One region of the Clostridium senegalense genome, then DNA from elsewhere that is predicted to be linked to it. Evidence: riboswitches for the same ligand, from Rfam matches in the RefSeq annotation. Region 1 holds a riboswitch; each other region holds the start of a gene.

Region 1 (7,446 bases):
AGTAAAGTGGACAAAGATAAACTTGTCCACTTTAGTTATAATAATTATAAAATTTGAAACAAAACCTTATAATAAAGTTACTTCATAAAAGCACTCATCATGGCAACTCCATCAGCTCCTGAGTTGTAAATTTCTTTCATGTTGTCTTGTTTTATTCCACCTAATGCAATTACTTTGCAAGAGACATGTTTTTTTATCTCTTCTATGAATTTTACACCTTTTCCTTTTAAACCTTCCTTACATTTTGTCTCATATATATTAGATGCTAAAATATATGTAGCTCCAAGTTTATCTGCTTTTATTGCTTCTTCTAAAGAATGAATGGACACTCCTACTATTTCATCCTTATTCTTTTCATACCCTAAAAACATTTCAAAAGGTAAGTGTATTCCATAAGGTTTCACTTTTTTATATACAAATTCATTAGAATTTATTATTAATTTACAGTTAGTATTTTCTATTATTTTTGTAATAGCCTTTGCATATTTTAATAAGACATTATCAGAAACATTTTTTTCACGCAATATTATTCTACAAACGCCATATTTTACAGCAGCTTCTATCTTTTGAAAATACTCTTCATCACTTTGTGCAAGCTGTCTATTTGTTATTAAATATATCAATTTCTTTTTCCTTCAATACCTTATTCATATTCCTAACGGCACACATTTTACCACACATTGTGCAGGTATCTGAATGTTCAGGCATAGATTCTTCTCTGTATCTTTTAGGTTTTTCGCTATCTAAAGCTAATTTAAACATCATATCCCAATCTAAATCTGCTCTTGCCTTGCTCATAGCGTCATCTAATTCTCTAGCCCCATTAATGCCCTTAGCTAAATCTCCTGCATGAGCTGCTATTTTAGTTGAAATTATACCTTCTTTCATATCTTCTATATTAGGTAATCTTAAATGCTCTGCTGGTGTAACATAACATAAAAAATCTGCTCCTGCCGCTGCTGCTATAGCTCCACCAATTGCTGAAGTAATATGGTCATAACCTGGTGCTATATCTGTTACTAGTGGTCCTAAAACATAAAATGGAGCATCATAACAAAGTTTTTTCTCTAAAAGCACATTTGTTTTAATTTCATCTAATGTCATGTGTCCAGGACCTTCAATTATAACTTGTACATTTCTTTCCCATGCTCTTAGTGTAAGTTCTCCTAATGTTATTAACTCCTTGATTTGAACCGCATCAGTAGAATCTGCATTACATCCTGGTCGGCATCCATCTCCAAGACTTAAAGTAACATCATACTCTTCACAAATGTCTAATAATCTATCATAATATTCATAAAATGGATTTTCTTTATTATTAACTTCCATCCATGCAAATAATAATGAGCCACCTCTTGAAACAATATTAGTTAATCTTTTATTTCTTTTAAATGTATCAGCTGCTTCTTTATTTAATCCAGCGTGGATTGTAACAAAATCTGCACCATCTTTAGCATGTTTTTCAACAACATCTAAAAATTCTTTCGCTGTTATTTCATCTAATTCCTTATCATAAAAACCAATGGCATCATAAATTGGCACTGTTCCTATAATAGCTGGTGAATACTCTACAAGATTTCTTCTAAATTCAGCAGTTTTTCCATAGTTAGAAAGATCCATTATAGACTCTGCCTTCATCTCTATTGCTTTTTTTACCTTTTCCATTTCTTTTTCTATAAAGTAACAATCCTTTGATATTCCTAGATTAACATTTATTTTTGTTTTCATTCCTTTTCCTATACCCTCAGGACTTAAAGATTTATGATTTTTATTAGCTGGAATTACTACTTGTCCTTTAGCAATTAAATCTCTTAGAGCTTGTACATCTATCTGTTCTTTTTTTGCTACTATTTCCATTTCTTTTGTAATTATGCCTTTTTTAGCTGCATCCATTTGTGTTGTATAATTCATTTTTATTCCCCCTAAATTCTTTCCCAATCTTTTAAAATTGGTTGATACCCTAATCCCTTTATCATTTTTTTCACATCTTCTGTACTACTTTGGTCACTTATTAAAAATTGTGATTCCCCTTTGCCCTTTGTGTCTTTACAGTGTCCTCCCACTTCTGTTAATACGCCAGCTGACATTTTATTAACTCCTAGTGGAATCAATTTTTCTCTAAAACCTGCTGATTCTCTTGTAGATATATTTATAACTGAGTTATTATGAAATAATCTTAATGCTAAAATACACTGAACTAAGTTTTTATCACTTACTGGATATATATCATGAAAAGTTCCAGCATGAGGACGTATTCTTGGTGCCGAAAAAGCTACATCTACTCCTGGGTAATTATCTTTAATATATTTTCCATGTAATGCTGTTAAAAACACTTCTTTTCTAAAATCATTTAATCCTAACAGTGCACTTACACTTATATTTCTCATACCTGCTTTTGCACCTCTTTCTGGTGCATCAAGCCTAAAATTATAATTTCTTTTTGGACCACCTAAATGTACTTTCTTGTATATTTCTCTATCATATACTTCTTGGTAAACTGTTAATCCATCAGCACCTGCCTCTATAGCTTTTTTATAATCTTCTTCACTTAATGGTTGTACTTCTAATGTAATTGAAGGAAAATAATCCTTAAGTACTTTTATTGCATCTACTAAATATTCTATTGGTGTATCTTTAGGACTTTCACCAGTTAAAAGAATTATATGTTTAAACCCTTCTTCAGCTATAGCCTTCGCTTCTTTTTCTATTTCTTCCATAGTTAACTTTGCTCTTAAAATATTGTTATCATGATTGTAAGAACAATAAACACATCTGTTAACACACATATTAGCAATATATAATGGTGTATATAAAAGAACGGTTTTTCCAAAATACCTATTAGATATTTCATGAGCTTTTTGAGCCATTTCTTCCAGATATTTTTCACCTTTAGGCGATATTATGTTTAAAAAATCCTCTTCATTTAATTTGTTTTTGTATATAGACCTTTTTATATCTTCCTCTGTAACCCTATTAAAATAATCTTCAAAATTAAATTTTTCGTATTTTTCTATAACCTCTAAAAATGACATTACTCTAAAAATCCAGTTAAAGGTGATGATGCGTTTCCAAATTTAGATACAACACCAGCTTTAGCCAAATATGCTTCCCTTCCAGCTTCTACAGCTTTTTTAAAGGCACTTGCCATAAGAATAGGGTTATTGCTTGATGATATTGCAGTATTTAAAAGAACTGCACTAGCTCCCAACTCCATTGCTTCACAAGCATGAGAAGGTAAACCAATACCTGCATCTACAATCACTGGTTTATTTAATTCATCTATCATTATTTCTATCAATTCTTTTGTTTTTAAACCTCTATTGGTTCCGATAGGCGCCCCTAATGGCATAACAGCTTCCGCACCTGCTTCTATCATTCGTTTTGCCATTGCTAAGTCAGGATTCATATACGGTAAAACTACAAAACCTTCTTTAGCTAATATTTCTATAGCTTTTAAAGTTTCTAAATTATCTGGCAAAAGATACTTTGAATCGTTTATTACCTCTATTTTAATCCAGTTTCCACATCCCATAGCTTTTGCAAGTCTAGCAATCCTCACTGCTTCTTCTGCATTTCTTGCCCCTGATGTATTTGGTAGCAATACCATATCTTTAGGTATATGATTTATTACATTTTCTTCTTTATCATCAAAATTTATTCGTCTTACTGCCATAGTAATTACTTGAGCTTCTGAACTTTTAACTATTTCAGGAATAATAGAATTTGATGCATACTTACCTGTTCCAATAAATAATCTAGAATTTAACCCTTTTCCGCCAATTATAAATTTATCATTCACAACATTTCCCCCTCTACACTTCACTGTCACCTAATAATATTCTCACTGCCATATTTGCCATATGACCTCCAGCTATACTTACTCTTGGAGCCATAAGACCTGAACCTTCTTTTGCCTCATTTTCTCCATCTCCACAAACATAAAATCTACTATTAATCTTTTTAGTAATTATAGAATTAGATGAAAAGCTACCTGCCATTCCATTTCCACTGATAATATATTTATTTGTATCAAGTAAAATAGCATTTACAAGCTCTGCTTTACACTTTGCATTATCAAAAGCTTCTATAACAACATCACAATCTTTAAATGTATAAATAGCATTGTCTTTATCTAAATATCTATCTACAACTTCCACTAAAATATAGGGATTAATTTCTTTAATAATTTCTTTAATTGCATCAGTTTTTTTCATCCCTATATGCCTTATATAATATTGTTGTCTATTTAAATTACTTGGCTCTACTACATCAAAATCTACTAATACTAACCTTCCGACTCCTATTCTTGCTAAAAATATTGCTATATTAGAACCAAGTCCACCTAATCCTGCAACACCTACTACTGACTTCTTTAGTTTTTCAAATACACCTTTTGTATGTCTAGAAATCATTAGTGTTTCTAGTTCTTCTTTTTTTGGTTTTTCACCCTTTTTTATAAAAGTCAATTCATCTTTATCTTTTAAAATCTTATCTTCTTTTATTGGAAACCCGTTTATAATTACCATATCTGAATTAGGATACATTTTTCCTTTTATATTATTTATAGATACATTTTCACTTATTTCAAAGCTTCTTCCATTCACCTTAATAAGCATTTATCCCCCTCCAACAAAAGCAACTATTTCTATTTTGTCATCTTCTTTTAATACTGTTTTATCGTATTCTTCCTTAGGTAATATTTTTAAATTCAGTTCAACAACAATTTTATCTGCATTAAGATCTAAATCTTTTATCATTTCACTAACTGAAAAGCTTTCATAATTCTTTTCTTTACCGTTTACAAGCACACTATTCCTCCTTTCTAAAATCATCTTAATAAAGCTACTATGGGGTTTTGCTATGTTTTTTGCATATAAAAAGAGCTTACCAACCGGTAAGCTCTTATGAAAATATATGTTATAATTTTATTTCAAATTTAAATATTTTCCTATCTTACTTCCCTACGTTGGTGTTAACCATATCAGGTTCAAAGGGTCGAAACTTAAAATTCCTCTCAGCCACTATTGGCTCCCCTAGCAAATCTTTATTAAGTTAAGTTCATTATACATCTACAAAACTATATTGTAAATACTTGTTTATTTATATATACAATTCCAATTAAAGCTATTGCACTTAAAAAATACTACATTCGTTTCACAAAAAAATTTCTAATAAGGCTAACATATTCCTCATAATTAACTAAACTAAGTTCCCCATGTCCCATTTTTTTAACTATATATAAATGACTATTTGAAATAGTGTTATGCAGTTCTTCTGCTGATTTTTTCATAATCTTTAACTCTTTTTCTCCAACAATAATTAGAACCTTAGCTTTTGTATTTTTAATTGTATTTTTCAATATATAATTTCCATTACTTAATGTAATATTAACTAAAGATTCTTTTGTTATATTTAAACTATCCTTATAATAACGTTCAAACATTTCTTCAGGAACATTTAGTATTTTTCCTTGTAATTTTGAAAACCATTTTTTCTTTATTAAACCATAAAACATTTTGTAAGTTGGTACTGCTAAAAATTTTCCATAGACCACCAAGATAATCCTCCACCGTGTAAAAATATTATGGTAGGTAATTCCCTATTTCCAAATTCCTTGAATTTCATTTTAATCTCCTATCAATCAATATAAACATTAAATGTATTACTTTAAAATTCCTTATATTAACATAAATATAGATTACACTATTTCACATTTAATTTAAACATATAAAAACTATTAATTAAAATAAACTGTTAACTAACAGTAGAATATTAATTTCAAATTTATTTTATTTGTAAAAATTGTTGTATTTACAAAATTATGTTATAATATTTTAAATATTTATTAAGAAACAGAGGGTAAGAATAAAATGAAAAATTTAGTTATATTAGAAATGAAAAAACATATGCTTGATCAATGTGTTGATTTATTTATAAACACATTTTCTAAAGAACCATGGAATGATGTTTACGACTCAAGAGATCCAGTAGTTAATTTCTTCAATAATCACTTTAATAATAACTACTTTCTAGGTTATGTAGCTATGTTAGATGACAAAATTGTAGCATTAAGTGTTGGTATGAAAAAGCCATGGATAGAAGGTATGGAATATTATATTGACCAATTTTGTGTTAGTTATGAAATGCAGGGAAAAGGTATTGGAAGTTGGTTCATGAAAGAAATAGAAAAAAATATTAAAAATCAAGGAATGAACGGAATGATATTAAATACCGAAAAAGGTTATCCAGCACAAAAGTTTTATGAGAAAAATGATTTTAAAATAATTGATGATTTAATAGTTTTTGGTAAATAATAATATTTTTTATATCTTTAAGTAGTATGTTGAATTAGATAAAACTTAGGTTTGGGAGTAAATATCAAGTAAAGATTAATATCTAAGTATAACACCGTAACAAATGGGACAGGCACGACAAATGTAGCACCATAAAATAAAACAAACTCTTTGAATGTAACTTCCATAAACAAAAAGGGTTAGCCAGTCCCTAAAGCAGTTAAGAGTTAATAAGTAATAGTTAAAAGTTGAGGTGGAAACTGGATTAAATCCAGTTTCTTTTTAATTTAATATAGTAAAATCTAAATTTAGGATATAAAACTAAGCTAAGATTATTATTTAAATGTAGCACCGTAACAAGAAGGACAGGCGTACCAAAGTATATTTTCCGTAAGTTATTTTGTGAGTGAAATCAATGGTTTAGCAATAAAACTTATAGAAATTGAAACCGGTCCTAAAAAAGTAGCATAGCTACGTAGATGTTTGGGACCGACTTTGAGTAGTATTGAAGATAAGCTAGAATCATCAAAAGCATCTATCCTAAAGCATGGTAAAATAGACCTTAACGCGTCTGTCCCTCTTGTAATGGAGGTAGAACTTTGAATAGTTGATTGTTTATGATTTTTATCTAGTTGAAGGTTAAAACTTGTTAATAAATTTGAATTAAATTTTCAGCTTATATCCCTATAATATAATTTTTCCCTATATTAAAAAATCAAAGCAGCTACTAACCCAAATATAAATAGTGGTATGTTATAGTGAAGGAATGTTGGCACGCAGGTATCCCAAATGTGGTCATGTTGGGAATCTATATTAAGTCCAGATGTTGGCCCAAGAGTGCTATCTGATGCTGGCGACCCTGCATCTCCTAATGCTCCTGCAACTCCAATTAATATAATTATAGATAAAGGACTAAAACCTAATTTAAGTCCTAATGGACAGTATATGGTTGCTAGAATTGGAATAGTTCCGAAAGAACTTCCTATTCCCATAGTTATAAGAAGTCCTACTAAAAGCATTAGTAATGCTCCAAGAAATTGACTTTGTCCTACTAATACGACTATAGAATTAACAAATGATTCTATAGCACCTGTTTCTCTTAATACATTTCCATATCCAGCAGCTACAAGCATTACAAAGGCTATAAAACCCA
Region 2 (7,446 bases), on a different contig from region 1:
AAGGATGGATTATATAAAAAAGTATTATTTAATAATGGAAAGGTTCATAATTTAGATATACAAAAAATACACCTTAATAATAATGTTGACAGAATGGTATGTACATTAGTGGATATGTCAGACGAGTATGAGGCTCATGAAAGGTTAGTTATAAGCGAAAATAAATTAGCAACAATAACTGAAAATATTAAAGATTTAATAATAACGATAGATAATGATGGAATAATAACATATGTTAATAATGCAGTTTTAGAAACTTTAGATTATGATAGGGATGAACTTAATAATAGTCACTATAACAAATTATTTAGTTTTAAAGTTTGTAATAATAAATTTTTAGATTCAGACTGTGAAAATCATATTTGGATTAAACATAAAATTTTAACTAAACAAGATAAATTAGTTGTGGTAGAGTCATTAATAACAAACATGCTAAATGAAAAAGGACAATCTGTAGGAAAAATAATAGTTTCTAGAGACCTTAGTTATAAAAATGAAGTTGATATTTTAAAAGAAAAATATGATGAAATAAAAGAATATGATAGAATAAAGACAGAAATTTTTTCGAATTTATCACATGAAGTGAGAACTCCTATAAATATAATATATTCATCTGTTCAACTTTTAAATAATAAGAGAAAATTAAGCGTAGAGGATTTTAGAAGTTCCTATGATAAATATGAGGGTATTATAAGAGAAAATTGTAATAGAATGCTTAAACTTGTAAATAATTTATTAGATATAACTAAAATTGAAAGTGGATTTATGAAAATGAATTTTAAAGATTATAATATAGTCAAATTAATAGAAGACGTAACAATGTCAGTAGTTCCTTATGCTGATATAAAAAATATAAATATTATATTTGATACAGATTTTGAAGAGTTGGAAATAAAAACTGATAAGGATAAATTAGAACAAGTAATTTTAAATTTATTATCTAATGCAATAAAATTTACAGAAGAACATGGAAATGTATTGGTATATGTTTCTAAAAAAGATGATTTTGTTGTAATACGAGTTAAGGATGATGGAATAGGTATACCAAAAGAATTTAGAGAGCATATATTTGACAGATTTGCACAAAGTAATAAAAATTATAATAAAGAGAAAAGTGGTACAGGTATAGGGTTGGCATTAGTAAAGTCCTTAGTAGTTCTTCATGATGGTAAAGTTTACTTAAATGAACAATTAGAAGAAGGTAGTGAATTTATTATTGAACTTCCTATTGTAAAGTGTAATTGTAAGGATGAAATGAACATGTCATTAATAAATAATAATATAAAATCGGTAGATGAGAAAGTATCAGTAGAATTTTATGATTTATATTAAAATCCAAAATTTACTTTGGATTATTTTGTATAACAATAGTATATTGAAAAAAATCAATATAGGGTAGAGATATTTTAACATAATCACTGTATTTTAAAAAAAATATCTATACAATATTATAAAATTTATGGTATCATCTAACTTTGTAATGATAAATTAAATAAATAACATAAACTTAGAACAAAACACAGATACTATAAGTGAATAGAGTTAAATATTAATAGTTGATATAGTGAGTAATTTATAAATAAAATACTCACTATTATTAATTAAAAATTTAAATAAAGATTGTAAATTAATAAAAATTAAGTCTTAATAAGTGAGGGTGAAAAAATGAAAATAGGATTCGATCATAAGAAGTATCTTGAAGAACAATCAAAATATATTTTGGAAAGAGTTAATAATTATGACAAACTATATCTAGAGTTTGGTGGAAAATTATTATTTGACTTACATGCCAAAAGGGTTTTACCAGGTTTTGATGAGAATGCAAAAATAAAATTATTACACAAGCTAAAAGAAAAAGTTGAAGTCGTTATTTGTGTATATGCAGGGGATATTGAAAGAAATAAAATAAGAGGCGACTTTGGTATTACATATGATATGGACGTTTTAAGACTAATAGATGATTTGAGATCTTATGAACTAGACGTAAACAGTGTGGTAATAACTAGATATGAAGGTCAACCAGCAACTAAAGTATTTATAAATAAGTTAGAACGTAGAGGAATAAAAGTATATAAGCATAAATCTACAAAAGGATATCCAACAGATGTAGATACTATAGTTAGTGATGAAGGATATGGACAAAATCCATACATTGAAACAAGTAAACCAATAGTAGTTGTTACAGCACCAGGACCAGGAAGTGGAAAGCTTGCAACATGTCTTAGTCAGTTATACCATGAGTATAAAAGAGGTAATGTAGCAGGATATTCGAAGTTTGAAACATTCCCAGTTTGGAATGTACCTCTAAAACACCCTCTTAATATAGCTTATGAGGCTGCTACAGCAGACTTGAAAGATGTAAATATGATAGATTCATTCCATTTTGATGCTTATGGAAAAGTAGCAGTAAACTATAACCGTGATATAGAAAGTTTCCCAGTTTTAAGAAGAATTATAGAAAAAATAACTGGGGAAGAGGCTGTTTATAAATCTCCAACAGATATGGGAGTTAATAGAGTTGGATACGGAATAATAGATGATGATGTAGTAAAAGAAGCATCTCAGCAAGAAATTATTAGAAGATACTTTAAAACAGCATGTGATTATAAAAAAGGTTATGCAGATAAAGAGACTTTCCAAAGAGTGAAACTTATAATGGAAGAACTTAATTTAAAAGAGCAAGATAGAAAAGTTGTAATGCCAGCGAGAGAGCATTCAGCAAAACTTAAAGAAAACTGTGCAAAAAATGAAATATGCCCAGCAGTAGCTTTAGAACTTGAAGATGGAACTATATTAACAGGTAAAAGTTCAAATGTTATGGATGCAACAGCAGCAGTAGTACTAAATGCTATTAAACATTTTGCTAACATATCAGATGAAATACATTTAATATCACCAGTTATATTGGAGCCAATAATAAACTTAAAATCTAAAACATTAGGTAGTAAAAACACAGCATTAACATGTGAAGAAATATTAATAGCACTTAGTATTTGTGCAGCTACAAATCCTATGGCTCAAGTTGCTATGGCAAAATTACCAATGCTTAAAGGATGTCAAGCACATTCAACTACAATACTAAATAAAAATGATGAACAGACATTTAGAAAAATTGGAATAGATATAACTTGTGACCCAGAATATCCATCAGAAAATCTTTATTACAATTAAATAGAATATATTTTTATAGGGTAATCTCAAAATAAAATAATATAATAAAAGGGATTACCCTTTTATTATGTCTAAAGATAAGATAGCTATATAAAAAATTAAATTTAAATTATGAATTGAAATTTTATAAGTAAAAACTATATGTTAAAACTTAACTATGATTGATACAATTAAAGGCTTTATGTATAATAAAGTCTAGTGATTTGTATTAAAAATATAAAGATATATTGTAAGATATGGAGTGATTTAATATGAGAATGAGAAGAAAGCCATGGGCTAGACCTGAATTAGAAAGTTGTGATTTTTTTGTTGCTAAACCTAGTGAATATAAAGGAAAATGGAAGGAAAGCTTTAACAGGATTCAACCGTTATACTTAGAGTTAGGTTGTGGAAAAGGTACATTTATGGCTGAACATGCTGCAGAAAATGAAAATATTAATTATATAGCTATAGATATAAAAGATGAAGTTTTAGTTTTAGCAAAAAGAAATATAGAAAATGCAGTTGATAAAAAGGAAAGAAAAGTTGACAATGTAAAGCTTATGGCACAGGAAATTGGACTTATTGAAGAGATGTTAGATGAAAAAGATGAAATCGATAGAATATATATAAACTTTTGTAATCCTTGGCCAAAAGAAAAACATAAGAAAAGAAGATTAACACATACAAGACAATTAAATAAATATAAAACTTTTTTAAAAAAGAGCGGAGAAATATGGTTTAAAACTGATGATGATGAACTTTTTGAAGAGTCATTAGAGTATTTTAAAGAGTGTAAATTTAATATAAAGTACATAACTTATGATTTACATAAAAGTGATTTTAAAGGTAATGTAGTAACAGAACATGAAGAAATGTTTACAGCACAAGGAATAAAAACAAAGTTTTTAATTGCAACATTATAATAAAATTCATAATAAATGTACGATGATAAATTTTTGTTATCAGTTGAGAAAAATAAGTACAAATATAGTTAGTTAAGAATTAGGATTTATGAATTATGAATTTAGGATGAAAGTAGCAAACACTTTCTGAAAATGATTTTTAAAAATCTATCATTATAGTTTGCTTTGCAAATTTATAAAAAGATACGTCGAGAATTACTAGGAACGAAGTGAGTAGTAATAAACACAACTGTTCACTCTTAACTCTTAACTAAAACAACCTGTTAGTTATTGATAAATAAATAAGTTTAAAATTTAATTTGGAACACTATAATAGATAAAAAGAAATTAATATTAATTAAGAATATTTAGTATAAATGTAGATATTTTAATATATTTGTTTTATAATGAATATTGAAAAGAGAATAATATAATTAGCTAGGGGTGCTATTAAAGCTGAGAGGTATACATATACTAACCCTTGAACCTGAAATTGGATAATACCAGCGTAGGAAAGCGTTATTAAAACGAAAAGTTTTAGTTTTGTGCAAATTTTATAGTTTTGTATTTAAGTATAAAAAGCTATATCCAAGTTGGGTATAGCTTTTATTGTGTTTGGAAAATTTTTAATATTAAAATTAGGGGGAGTTTTATGAAGTTTACAGATTATTTATATTCAAGTTCAAAGGAAATATGGGAAGGATATAAAGAACATCCATTTATATGTAATTTAGCTAAGGGAACATTGGATAAAAATAAATTTATGAAATATCTTATACAAGATTATTTATACCTTAAGGAATATGCAAAAGTGTTTTGTGTAGGGGTTGTAAAAGCTGATACTATGGAAGAAATGAAGTTTTTTTATAGTTCAACTAAGGGAACTATGGAAGATGAGACAGCAGTTCATATAAAATATTTAACAGATCATGGTTATAAGATAGAGGATGTTGAAAAAATGGAGTATAACATTGCTACAATAAATTATACAAGTTATATGAAGTCAATAGCATTAACAGGGAATATAAAAGAAATAGCTATTGCAACACTACCATGTACTTGGAGTTACAATTATATAGGTAAGTATTTATTAGAAAATTATAAAGATAATTTAGAGAAAAACTTTTATAGACCTTGGATTGAAGAATATTCTTCTAAAGACTTTAATGATTTTACAGATGTATGGTTAGAGTATGTAAATAAAATTTGTAATGATTTAAATGAAAAAGAAAAAGAAAGGCTAAAAGACATATTTGTAAAATGTAGTCTGTATGAAATGGAGTTTTGGAACATGGCAAATCAAGATATGTAGATTTGGTTATGTTATGCTGGTATATAAGTGAAAAATTTTCTTCTTTTCAAATTTAATTAGTGATTGATATTTATATTAAAATCAAAAGGAGCATGGTAATGGTTATATTAGTTACAATACTTAGTGTAATTTTAATGATTATGTATTTTATAGATTTAAGAAAAGAAAAATTCAATATAAGAACTATGGTTATTACAGCTATGTTTAGTGCAATATCATTTGTACTTTATTTGATACAATTTATAAAATATCCTCAAGGTGGTGGAATTAGTTTATTTTCTATGTTGCCTGTAATGCTTTTATCTATATTATATGGAAGAAGAGTGGGACTTACAGGTGGTATGATTTTTGGACTTTTAAAACTGTTAAATGGAGCAACGGTAGTGCATCCAGCACAGTTTTTATTAGATTATGTGCTTTCAACAATGGCATTAGGACTTGCTGGAACTTTTGGAAGCAGTAAAAAGTTAAATTTAATTGGAGGCTGTTTACTATCAGTGTCCCTAAGTGTACTTGTAAATATAGTGTCAGGAGCAGTATTTTTTGGACAATATGCACCTGATGGAATGAATGTTTGGTTATACTCATTTATTTATAATATAAGTAGTGCAGGGGTAGAAGGACTATTAACAGTTGGTTTAATGGCAGTTTTACCAATAAAAAGATTTAGCAAAATAGCTAAACCAGTATAAGTTTGGTTTATATTTGAAATCTAATATATTTTTCATAAATAAATTTAAAGCTATCTTAAAATAAAAAACATTTTAAGATAGCTTTTTTATATTTAATTTTAATATGCCACTTGACTTTTAGCTTGTTTAATTTTATATTTAACGGTGTATAATTATGAAATTATAATTTAAGATAATATGAAATTTTATTTGTATTAAATGTTTGGAGAGATAAAGATGAAGCGTAATACATTACCAATTAAAACAATTGTAGCTGTTGGAATTGGATCTGCCGTATTTATGATATTAGGTCGTTTTGGGTCAATACCAACAGGTATACCAAATACAAATATAGAAACTGCTTATGCATTTTTAGCATTAATGTCCGTATTGTACGGTCCTTTAGCAGGATTTTTAATCGGTCTTATAGGTCATGGATTAAAAGATATAATCTTCTATGGTTCACCTTGGATAAGTTGGGTTATAGCCTCTGCTATTATGGGGTTTATTATAGGCGTGTGTTGTAAAAAAATTAAGATTGATGAAGGTATTTTTGGAAAAAAACAAATTACTGTTTTTAATATTGTACAAATTATATCCAATATTATAGCATGGGGATTAGTTGCACCAGGTCTAGATATTTTAATATATGCAGAGCCTTCTAATAAGGTTTTTTTACAAGGTGCTATAGGGGGAGTATCTAATACAATTACAGTTGGAATATTAGGAACTATCCTTATAAACAATTATGCTAAAACTAGAACAAAAAAAGGTAGTCTAGATAAAGAATACTAAAAGTATACCGGAGAAACAACTCCGGTATTTTAATTGGGAAAATCAATATTTCATAAAAATAATAGAAAGTTATTGTATAGATTAAAAAAGGAGGACAATATATGAAAAAACCAATTCTAGAATTTAAGGATTTTTCAGTTCAATATATAGTTCAGGCTAAACCTACATTAAAAAATATAAATTTAACTATATATGAAGGAGAAAAAGTTCTTATAGTAGGACCTTCAGGATGTGGTAAAAGCACACTTTCAAATTGTATAAATGGCTTAATTCCTTTTTCATATAAAGCAGAAACTACAGGAAGTTTAAAAATTAAAGGTAAAGAAGCCAATGAATTAAGTATTTTTGAAATATCTACAATGGTTGGAACAGTACTACAAGATCCAGATAGCCAATTTATTGGATTAACAGTTGGAGAAGATATAGCTTTTAAATTAGAAAATTATTGTGTTATGAAAAAAAATATGAAAGATAAAGTTGAAAATGTATCTAGATTAGTTGACATAAATAGTCATCTGTATTCATCACCACATAATTTATCTGGTGGTCAAAAGCAAAGAGTAACATTAGCAGGAGCTATTATCGATGATGTAGATATATTACTCTTTGATGA
Region 3 (7,446 bases), on a different contig from region 1:
ATTAAAAGAAATATCTCAAAGATATGATTTTAAAGGTAGTAAAACAGCTATAGAACTTGGTAAAGATGAAATTAAAATAGTTTCTGATGATGAATATAAGTTAAATGCTGTAATAGATATCTTGAAAGGCAAATTTATAAAAAGAGGTGTTTCACCAAAAGCTTTAGAGCTTGGTAAAATAGAAAATGGTTCTTTAGGTGCTGCTAAGGCTAGTGCTAAAATAATTAATGGAATTTCAAAAGAAAAGGCAAAAGAATTAGTATCCGAAATCAAATCTAGTAAAATTAAAGTTCAAACTCAAATACTAGATAATCAATTAAGGGTAACTGGAAAAGACAAAGATGATCTTCAACAAACTATACAACTATTAAAATCAAAAGATTTTAATATTGACCTTCAATTTACAAATTATAGATAATAATACTTTAAAAAACTTAATTTTACATAAAATTAAGTTTTTTATTTTTTAATATAAATTTTAAAACTCACTTTTTTACCTGTATATTGATAATCTTAAATATTATTAAAATAATTATCTACTAAAAATTAACCTATCCCTTACACACTCTCTATATAAACCTATGGCAAAACTTATAAACAAGTTAAGTTTTTATCTCTTTTCATATCAATATTTTATGTTATTTTTTATTTTTTGACAAAATGTCATTAAACTGTAACTTTGTTTATATATATTTTTCCTAAGAACTTAAGTGCCATTTAATAATTTTTTACATATACTATTATTCTAAGAGATTATTAAAATAACTATAGATATTTGAAAAATTTTTTAATTTAATTATACATTATGTATATTTTTAGATTAATTGGATAATTTAATAATATGTTTTAAGTTATAAAATTTTTCTATATTTTTCATATAAATACTAACACTTAATCATGTTAGTTTTGATAATATATAATATAAACATTTTTTATAAGGTGTTTATAAATTTATAAAAGCAATTAGGAGGATAAAAATGAAGTCAACAGGTATAGTTAGAAGAGTAGATGAATTAGGTAGAATAGTAATACCTATAGAACTAAGAAGAACTTTAGATATTGAGATTAAAGACGCATTAGAAATTTATGTAGATGGTGATCAAATTATTCTAAAGAAATATGAACCAGCATGTATTTTCTGTGGAAACGCTAGAGACGTTACAAATTATAAAGGAAAAAATATATGCGAAGACTGTCTTAAAGATCTTGGCTCAAAATAGATATAATATTTAATATATACTAATAAAATTTAAATTATCTTTTAGAATATTTTTTCTTTATTGTTATGAAAAGTAACCCTTTATATATTTTTTTCATAATATACAATATAGCTAACAATTTAAATATTAGCTTAAGTATTAACAGCAAAAATATGTTAATTATTTAAAATTAACAATCGGGGGTTATAAAATGGATGAACTTTGTTTATTAGTATTATTATTATTATTCTGGCCAATTATAGGTCCTTGTGGCATAATCATACTACTTCTTTTATGCGGGGACTTTGATGATGATTGTTGTGGTTGCAATAACTGTTGGGATTGCGACTGGTGTTAATAGAAAATATATTGGGAAAGGGTTTTTAAATCCTTTCCCTTTAATTTTTTACTTTAAATATTTATTACATTCATTTAAAAGAATATTAGCTGCTTTTTTAACATCTTCATTTGCCAATATAGATGATACAACTGCTATACCATCAATTCCTATATTTAATACTTCAGAAGAGTTTTCAAAATTTATGCCCCCTATAGCTACTATTGGAATTGATACATTATCAACTATTTCTTTTAAATTATTTAAATTTACACTAATAGCATCTTTCTTTACATTTGTAGGATACATAGCACCTATCCCTAAATAATCAGCACCATCTTTAACCGCCTTTATAGCTTCCTCCTTGTTTGATGCAGATATTCCAAGTATCATATCATTCCCGATTATCTTTCTTACAGACTTAGCATCTATATCATTTTGACCTATATGAACACCTTGTGCATTTATTGCTAAAGCTATATCAACTCTATCATTTACTATAAGTGGTATTGAATATTTATCTGTAACAGATTTAACCTCTAATGCATATTTTAAAAAATCTTTTCCACTACAATTTTTTTCTCTAATTTGAACTAAAGTCACTCCACCTAAAATAGCATCTTCAACTGCTTGTTTTAAATCTCTACCTTTTAAAACATCTCTATCTGTAACTAAATATAATTTATAATCTATATTTCTATTCAAAAACAACATCCCCTAACTCTAAATCATTTTTATTTAATAAATATATATTATCTATAATTTTTACTTTTAAAGTACCAGTTCCCTCATTATTTTTTAAACTTTTTACTGCTTTTTCACCACATATCCCCATAGATAATGTTCCTAGGAATCCAGCAGTGAAACTATCCTTTGTAACCCCTAAGTAAGCTCCAATTAAAGATGCTGTCATACATCCAGTACCTGTTACTTTACTCATAAGTTTATGTCCATTTTTTATAGTATATATATTATCTTTATAACAAACTAAATCTTCTTTTCCTGTAATTACAATTGTACATCCTAATTTTTTTGAAAGTTTACACCCAATATATTTTCCATCCTTCATATCTTCATTAGAATCTACACCTTTTATTTTTGCACTATCACCTATTAATGTTTTAATTTCTCCCATATTTCCCTTTATAACAGAAAACTTAACCATTTCTATAAGCTTTTCAACAAATTTTACTCTTTCTTTTGTAGCACCTACACCTACTGGATCTAAAACTATTGGTACCTTTAATTTATTTGCTATTTGTCCAGCTTTAATAGCTATATTCATCATAGAATTATCCATAGTCCCTATATTTAAAACTAATGCTGAGGAAAACTTCAAAATATCTTCTAGTTCCTCCTCGTTAAAACTCATAAGTGGTGATCCACCTATTGCTAATGTTATATTAGCGCAATCATTTATTGTGACCATATTAGTTATATGATACACTAGTGGGGTTTTTTCTCTTAATTCTTCTAAATAGTTATATATTGAATTCATAATATCTCCTCTATTTATAAAATTTATAAAAATGATTTACTGGACCACTTCCATGCCCAACATCAAAACTTTTCTTTATCGCTTCTGTTATGTACTCTTTTGCATACTTTACTGCCTCTTCAACATCATAACCATTAGCTAAATTACTTGCTATTGCAGAAGAAAGAGTACATCCTGTTCCATGTGTATTTTTACTATCTATTCTTTCTTTTTCTAAAATTATTGTAGAGTCTTTGCTCATAAGTAAATCAGTAGCTTTTCCTTTTAGATGACCACCTTTTACAAGTACGTATTCTGGTCCCATATCTAATATTTTTAAAGCAGCCTGCTCCATTTCATTTAAATTATTTATTTTCATATCGCATATAACTTCTGCTTCTCTTAAATTAGGCGTTACTATTTTTGCAATTGGAAAAAGTTCTTCTATAAGTGCTCTTTTAGATTCCATTTTTAAAAGATCATAACCAGTTGTAGAGACCATAACCGGATCAACTACTATATTTTTTGCATCATAAAATCTTAACTTTTCTCCTATTTTTCTTATAATTTTTTCATTAGAAACCATTCCTATCTTAGTAGCAGATACTTCTATATCATCAAATATAGCTTCAATCTGAGATTCTACAATGTCTGCTGGTATATCATGTATAGCTTTCACACCTAATGTATTTTGGGCTGTAACTGCTGTTATAACACTCATACCAAAAGTTCTATTAGCAGAAAAAGCTTTTAAGTCTGCTTGTATTCCTGCACCTCCACCACTATCTGATCCTGCTATTGTAAGTACTTTTTTCATTTTTAACACTCCTTTTAAAAAAATAATGCTCTTTACCTAACACTGGTAAAGAGCATATAAATATCTACTTTAGGTATCCTACGCTGGCATTATCCAGATCAGGTTATAGGTCGAAGTGGCAACAACTTCCTCTCAGCCAATGCATTAGCTCCCTTTAAAATATTCTTATTTTTTGAAATCTTTCTCATATATAACTATAATAAATATTTTCCATATTGTAAAGCTTATATACTTTGTTAAAATATATATAATAGATTATTTTAAATTTATAAATAAGGAATGAGGTTTGATTTTGAATAAAGATTGTATTGATGCTAAACTTTCAGTTAGAAGTTTAGTAGAATTTGTTTATAGATATGGTGATTTAAATAATGAATTTGCTTCTTCCAACTCTGCTATTGAAGGCACAAAAATTCATAAAACAGTTCAAAAAGAATATGAACAAGAACATAAAGAAAAAGATGAAGTATTTTCTAAGGAAGTCCCTATTAAGGATACTTTTAATTATAAGAATTTAAATATTTATTTAGAAGGAAGAATAGATGGTGTTATATCTAAAGATAATTATGGAGAAATATTAGAAATAAAAAGTACTTCAAGAGATATACTTTCAATTGAATCCTATAATAATCTACATATAGCTCAAGCAAAAATATATGGTTATATGTATTGTAAACTCTATAATCTTAAAGATATATCAATTAAAATTATTTATGTTAATAGAGATACTCTTCAATCAAAAGATTTTGTAGAAAACATCTCTATAGATAGTCTACATGATTTTTTTTATTCTACTATTGAAAAATATTATAAATTCTTAATTTTAGACTATAATTTCAAAAAACTAAGAGATTCTTCCATAAAAAATTTAACATTTCCTTTTAAGGAATATAGACCACACCAACGTGAATTGTCTGTAGCGGTATATAAAACTATAAAACATAATAAAAAACTTTTCTTAGAAGCACCTACTGGAATTGGTAAAACTATATCTACTTTATTTCCTTCTATAAAAGCACTAGGTGAAAAGCTTGGCAATAGAATTTTTTACTTAACTGCTAAAGGCAGTACTAAAGATATAGCAGAAAAAACTATAACCCTTTTAAGAGAGCAAAATCTTAAAATTAAAACTTTAACTTTGACTGCAAAAGAAAAAATATGTTTTCAAGAAACTGCAAACTGTGATCCTAACCTTTGTAAATTTGCTAAAGGTCACTACGATAGAGCTAACAAGGCTATTTTAGACATTATAACCAATGAAGAAAATATAAATAAAGACATAGTGTGTCAATATGCCAATAAACATAATGTATGTCCTTTCGAAATTTCTCTTGACTTAATAAGTTATTGTGACTTAATAATATGTGATTATAATTATGTTTTTGATATGAAAGTTTCTCTTAAAACATATTTTAATGAAAAGAAAAATGAAAATATAATACTTGTGGATGAAGCACATAACTTAGTTGAACGAGCCAGAGACATGTATTCATCATCACTTTTGAAAAGTGAATTTTTAAACTTAAAAAAACTTATAAAAAATGAAGATTATTCTCTTTACAAAAAATTAGACAAGGTAAATAATCTTATGATTGAAATTAGAAAATATAATGAGGAAACTAATTTTTATATATTTGAAAAAGTACCACCTGAACTTATAAAGTATTTAGGAATTGCTTTTGACAGTATGGCTAATTATCTTACAAAGGATAATATCAAATTTAAAGATAATGTATTAGATTTATACTTTAAAATTAATGATTTTTTAAAGATATATGACATTTTTGATGATAATTATATTTGTTACAGCGAAGGAGCTGGCTCTGAACTTAACATAAACCTATTTTGTATAAATCCAAGTTCAGCATTAAAAACACCTTTTAAAAATGCAATATCTACAATATTATTTTCAGCAACATTATCACCTATGAACTACTATAAAGAATTATTATCTTTTGAAGATGGTGATTACAATATAACCTTACCTTCTCCCTTTAATATAGACAATAGAGAAGTTATTATAGCTAATGATGTTTCTACTAAATATGCAAAAAGACAATCAAACTATAATAGAGTTTGTATTTATATAGATAATGTTTTAAACTCTAAAAAAGGAAACTACATGGTGTTTTTTCCATCATATCAATATATGAAAGATATATATAAAATAATGACTGAAGAATTTAATTACACCAATATACTACTTCAAGAATCATCTATGACTGAAAATGATAGATTAGAATTTTTAAGCAAATTTAATGAAAATAATGTTGTTGGTTTTTGCGTACTTGGCGGAGTATTTGCAGAAGGTATTGATTTAAAAGGTGATAAGTTAATAGGTTCTATTATAGTCGGTGTAGGACTCCCTAAAATCTCCTTAAGACAAAACTTAATAAAAAATCATTTTGATGATACAAAAGGAGTTGGATTTCATTATGCGTATACATTTCCTGGAATAAATAAAATAATCCAAGCGGCTGGAAGAGTTATTCGAAATGATACTGACAAAGGAATTATATTTTTAATAGATGAACGATTTTCCACTGAACTATATCAAAACCTTTTTCCAAAGCACTTCTTTCCTCAAAAAATAGTAAATAATCCTTCTTCTGCAAAAAACATAATAAAAAAATTTTTTATTTAATAAATTAACAAGCTATAGAGTTATAATCTTAACACTTAGCTTGTTTTTTATTAAATATATCTCACATACACTTTCACTTTTCATTCAATTCAAAATCCTTATAATAATTTCTCTATTTATACGATTTCATATAGTAAAATCAACGTTTATAGGTACTCATAAAGTTTAAATTTTCAGACACAAAAATTTGTTTACATGCATTAATTTTTACGTTATTATGATATAGGCAATCGCCCAAATCAACTAGGCTTAATTAAAAATTTATACTTTATTTTAATATACTGGAGGAACCTTTATGAACTTTACATTTTTTAAAATTATACATTTTACTTCACTTTTAGGTATAATATTAAGTTTTTTATTAATTATTTTAGAATCATTTAATTGTTTTACATTATCTCACAATCAAGTAGTATTATTTACATTATTATTTATAGCTTCTTTTGGTGGATTAGTTTTTAATAATATTAATACTACTCTATCTGATAATTAATATATAAATTTAATTTTATATATAGAAAAACTGTCTTAGGATAAATCTAAAATTTTATCTTAATACAGTTTTTTTATTTCTTTAAATTTAGTTATTAATTTTCACATAAAAGAAAACATTTACAGACGTAAAAAATTAAGTTATTATTGTATAGGGAATATTTTAAATTTCTTTTTGCAACATAATTCTTAACATATTAATTTATAAAATTACATAAATATAGGGGGATGTTTCCATGATTTTAAACTTTTCAAAAATAGTTCGCTTTCTTTCAATTTTAGGTGTAATAATTACCTTTTTAATAGTTACTTTTGAAGCCTGTAACTTATTTGTTTTATCTAAAAATCAAATAGAATTATATACACTATTATTCATAATGTCATTCTTTGGCTTAGTTGTTAGCGATTTCAAAAGATCTAAAATTAAATAATCATATCTATAATAATTTTAGCTTAAAATAAGGGGTTGTCGAAAAATGA

What was found. A riboswitch is a leader RNA that binds a small molecule or an ion and turns the genes downstream of it on or off. The one in region 1 is predicted to bind thiamine pyrophosphate.
Region 2: it holds a riboswitch for thiamine pyrophosphate, as region 1 does, so the genes downstream of both, tenA (thiaminase II) here and thiS (sulfur carrier protein ThiS) in region 1, are expected to answer to the same signal.
Region 3: it holds a riboswitch for thiamine pyrophosphate, as region 1 does, so the genes downstream of both, thiD (bifunctional hydroxymethylpyrimidine kinase/phosphomethylpyrimidine kinase) here and thiS (sulfur carrier protein ThiS) in region 1, are expected to answer to the same signal.

The regions. Positions count from the first base shown of each region.
Region 1 is NZ_JAHLNC010000010.1:113,204-120,649, forward strand. Features, by position in the region: gene KQI36_RS15450 (thiamine phosphate synthase) at 78-623, opposite strand; gene thiC (phosphomethylpyrimidine synthase ThiC) at 601-1,911, opposite strand; gene thiH (2-iminoacetate synthase ThiH) at 1,923-3,032, opposite strand; gene KQI36_RS15465 (thiazole synthase) at 3,032-3,799, opposite strand; gene thiF (sulfur carrier protein ThiS adenylyltransferase ThiF) at 3,813-4,616, opposite strand; gene thiS (sulfur carrier protein ThiS) at 4,617-4,808, opposite strand; TPP riboswitch at 4,942-5,045, opposite strand; gene KQI36_RS15480 (alpha/beta hydrolase family protein) at 5,144-5,554, opposite strand; gene KQI36_RS15485 (GNAT family N-acetyltransferase) at 5,871-6,314, shown strand; gene KQI36_RS15490 (Na+/H+ antiporter family protein) at 7,001-7,446, opposite strand, start outside.
Region 2 is NZ_JAHLNC010000001.1:960,078-967,523, reverse strand. Features, by position in the region: gene KQI36_RS04545 (sensor histidine kinase) at 1-1,332, shown strand, start outside; gene KQI36_RS04540 (DUF1846 domain-containing protein) at 1,666-3,171, shown strand; gene trmB (tRNA (guanosine(46)-N7)-methyltransferase TrmB) at 3,423-4,076, shown strand; TPP riboswitch at 4,486-4,587, shown strand; gene tenA (thiaminase II) at 4,708-5,367, shown strand; gene thiT (energy-coupled thiamine transporter ThiT) at 5,466-6,059, shown strand; gene KQI36_RS04520 (ECF-type riboflavin transporter substrate-binding protein) at 6,276-6,833, shown strand; gene KQI36_RS04515 (ABC transporter ATP-binding protein) at 6,935-7,446, shown strand, end outside.
Region 3 is NZ_JAHLNC010000008.1:20,238-27,683, forward strand. Features, by position in the region: gene KQI36_RS13190 (YajQ family cyclic di-GMP-binding protein) at 1-418, shown strand, start outside; gene KQI36_RS13195 (AbrB/MazE/SpoVT family DNA-binding domain-containing protein) at 978-1,220, shown strand; gene KQI36_RS13200 (hypothetical protein) at 1,411-1,557, shown strand; gene thiE (thiamine phosphate synthase) at 1,606-2,241, opposite strand; gene thiM (hydroxyethylthiazole kinase) at 2,234-3,034, opposite strand; gene thiD (bifunctional hydroxymethylpyrimidine kinase/phosphomethylpyrimidine kinase) at 3,045-3,830, opposite strand; TPP riboswitch at 3,886-3,995, opposite strand; gene KQI36_RS13220 (helicase C-terminal domain-containing protein) at 4,123-6,474, shown strand; gene KQI36_RS13225 (hypothetical protein) at 6,770-6,967, shown strand; gene KQI36_RS13230 (hypothetical protein) at 7,203-7,397, shown strand.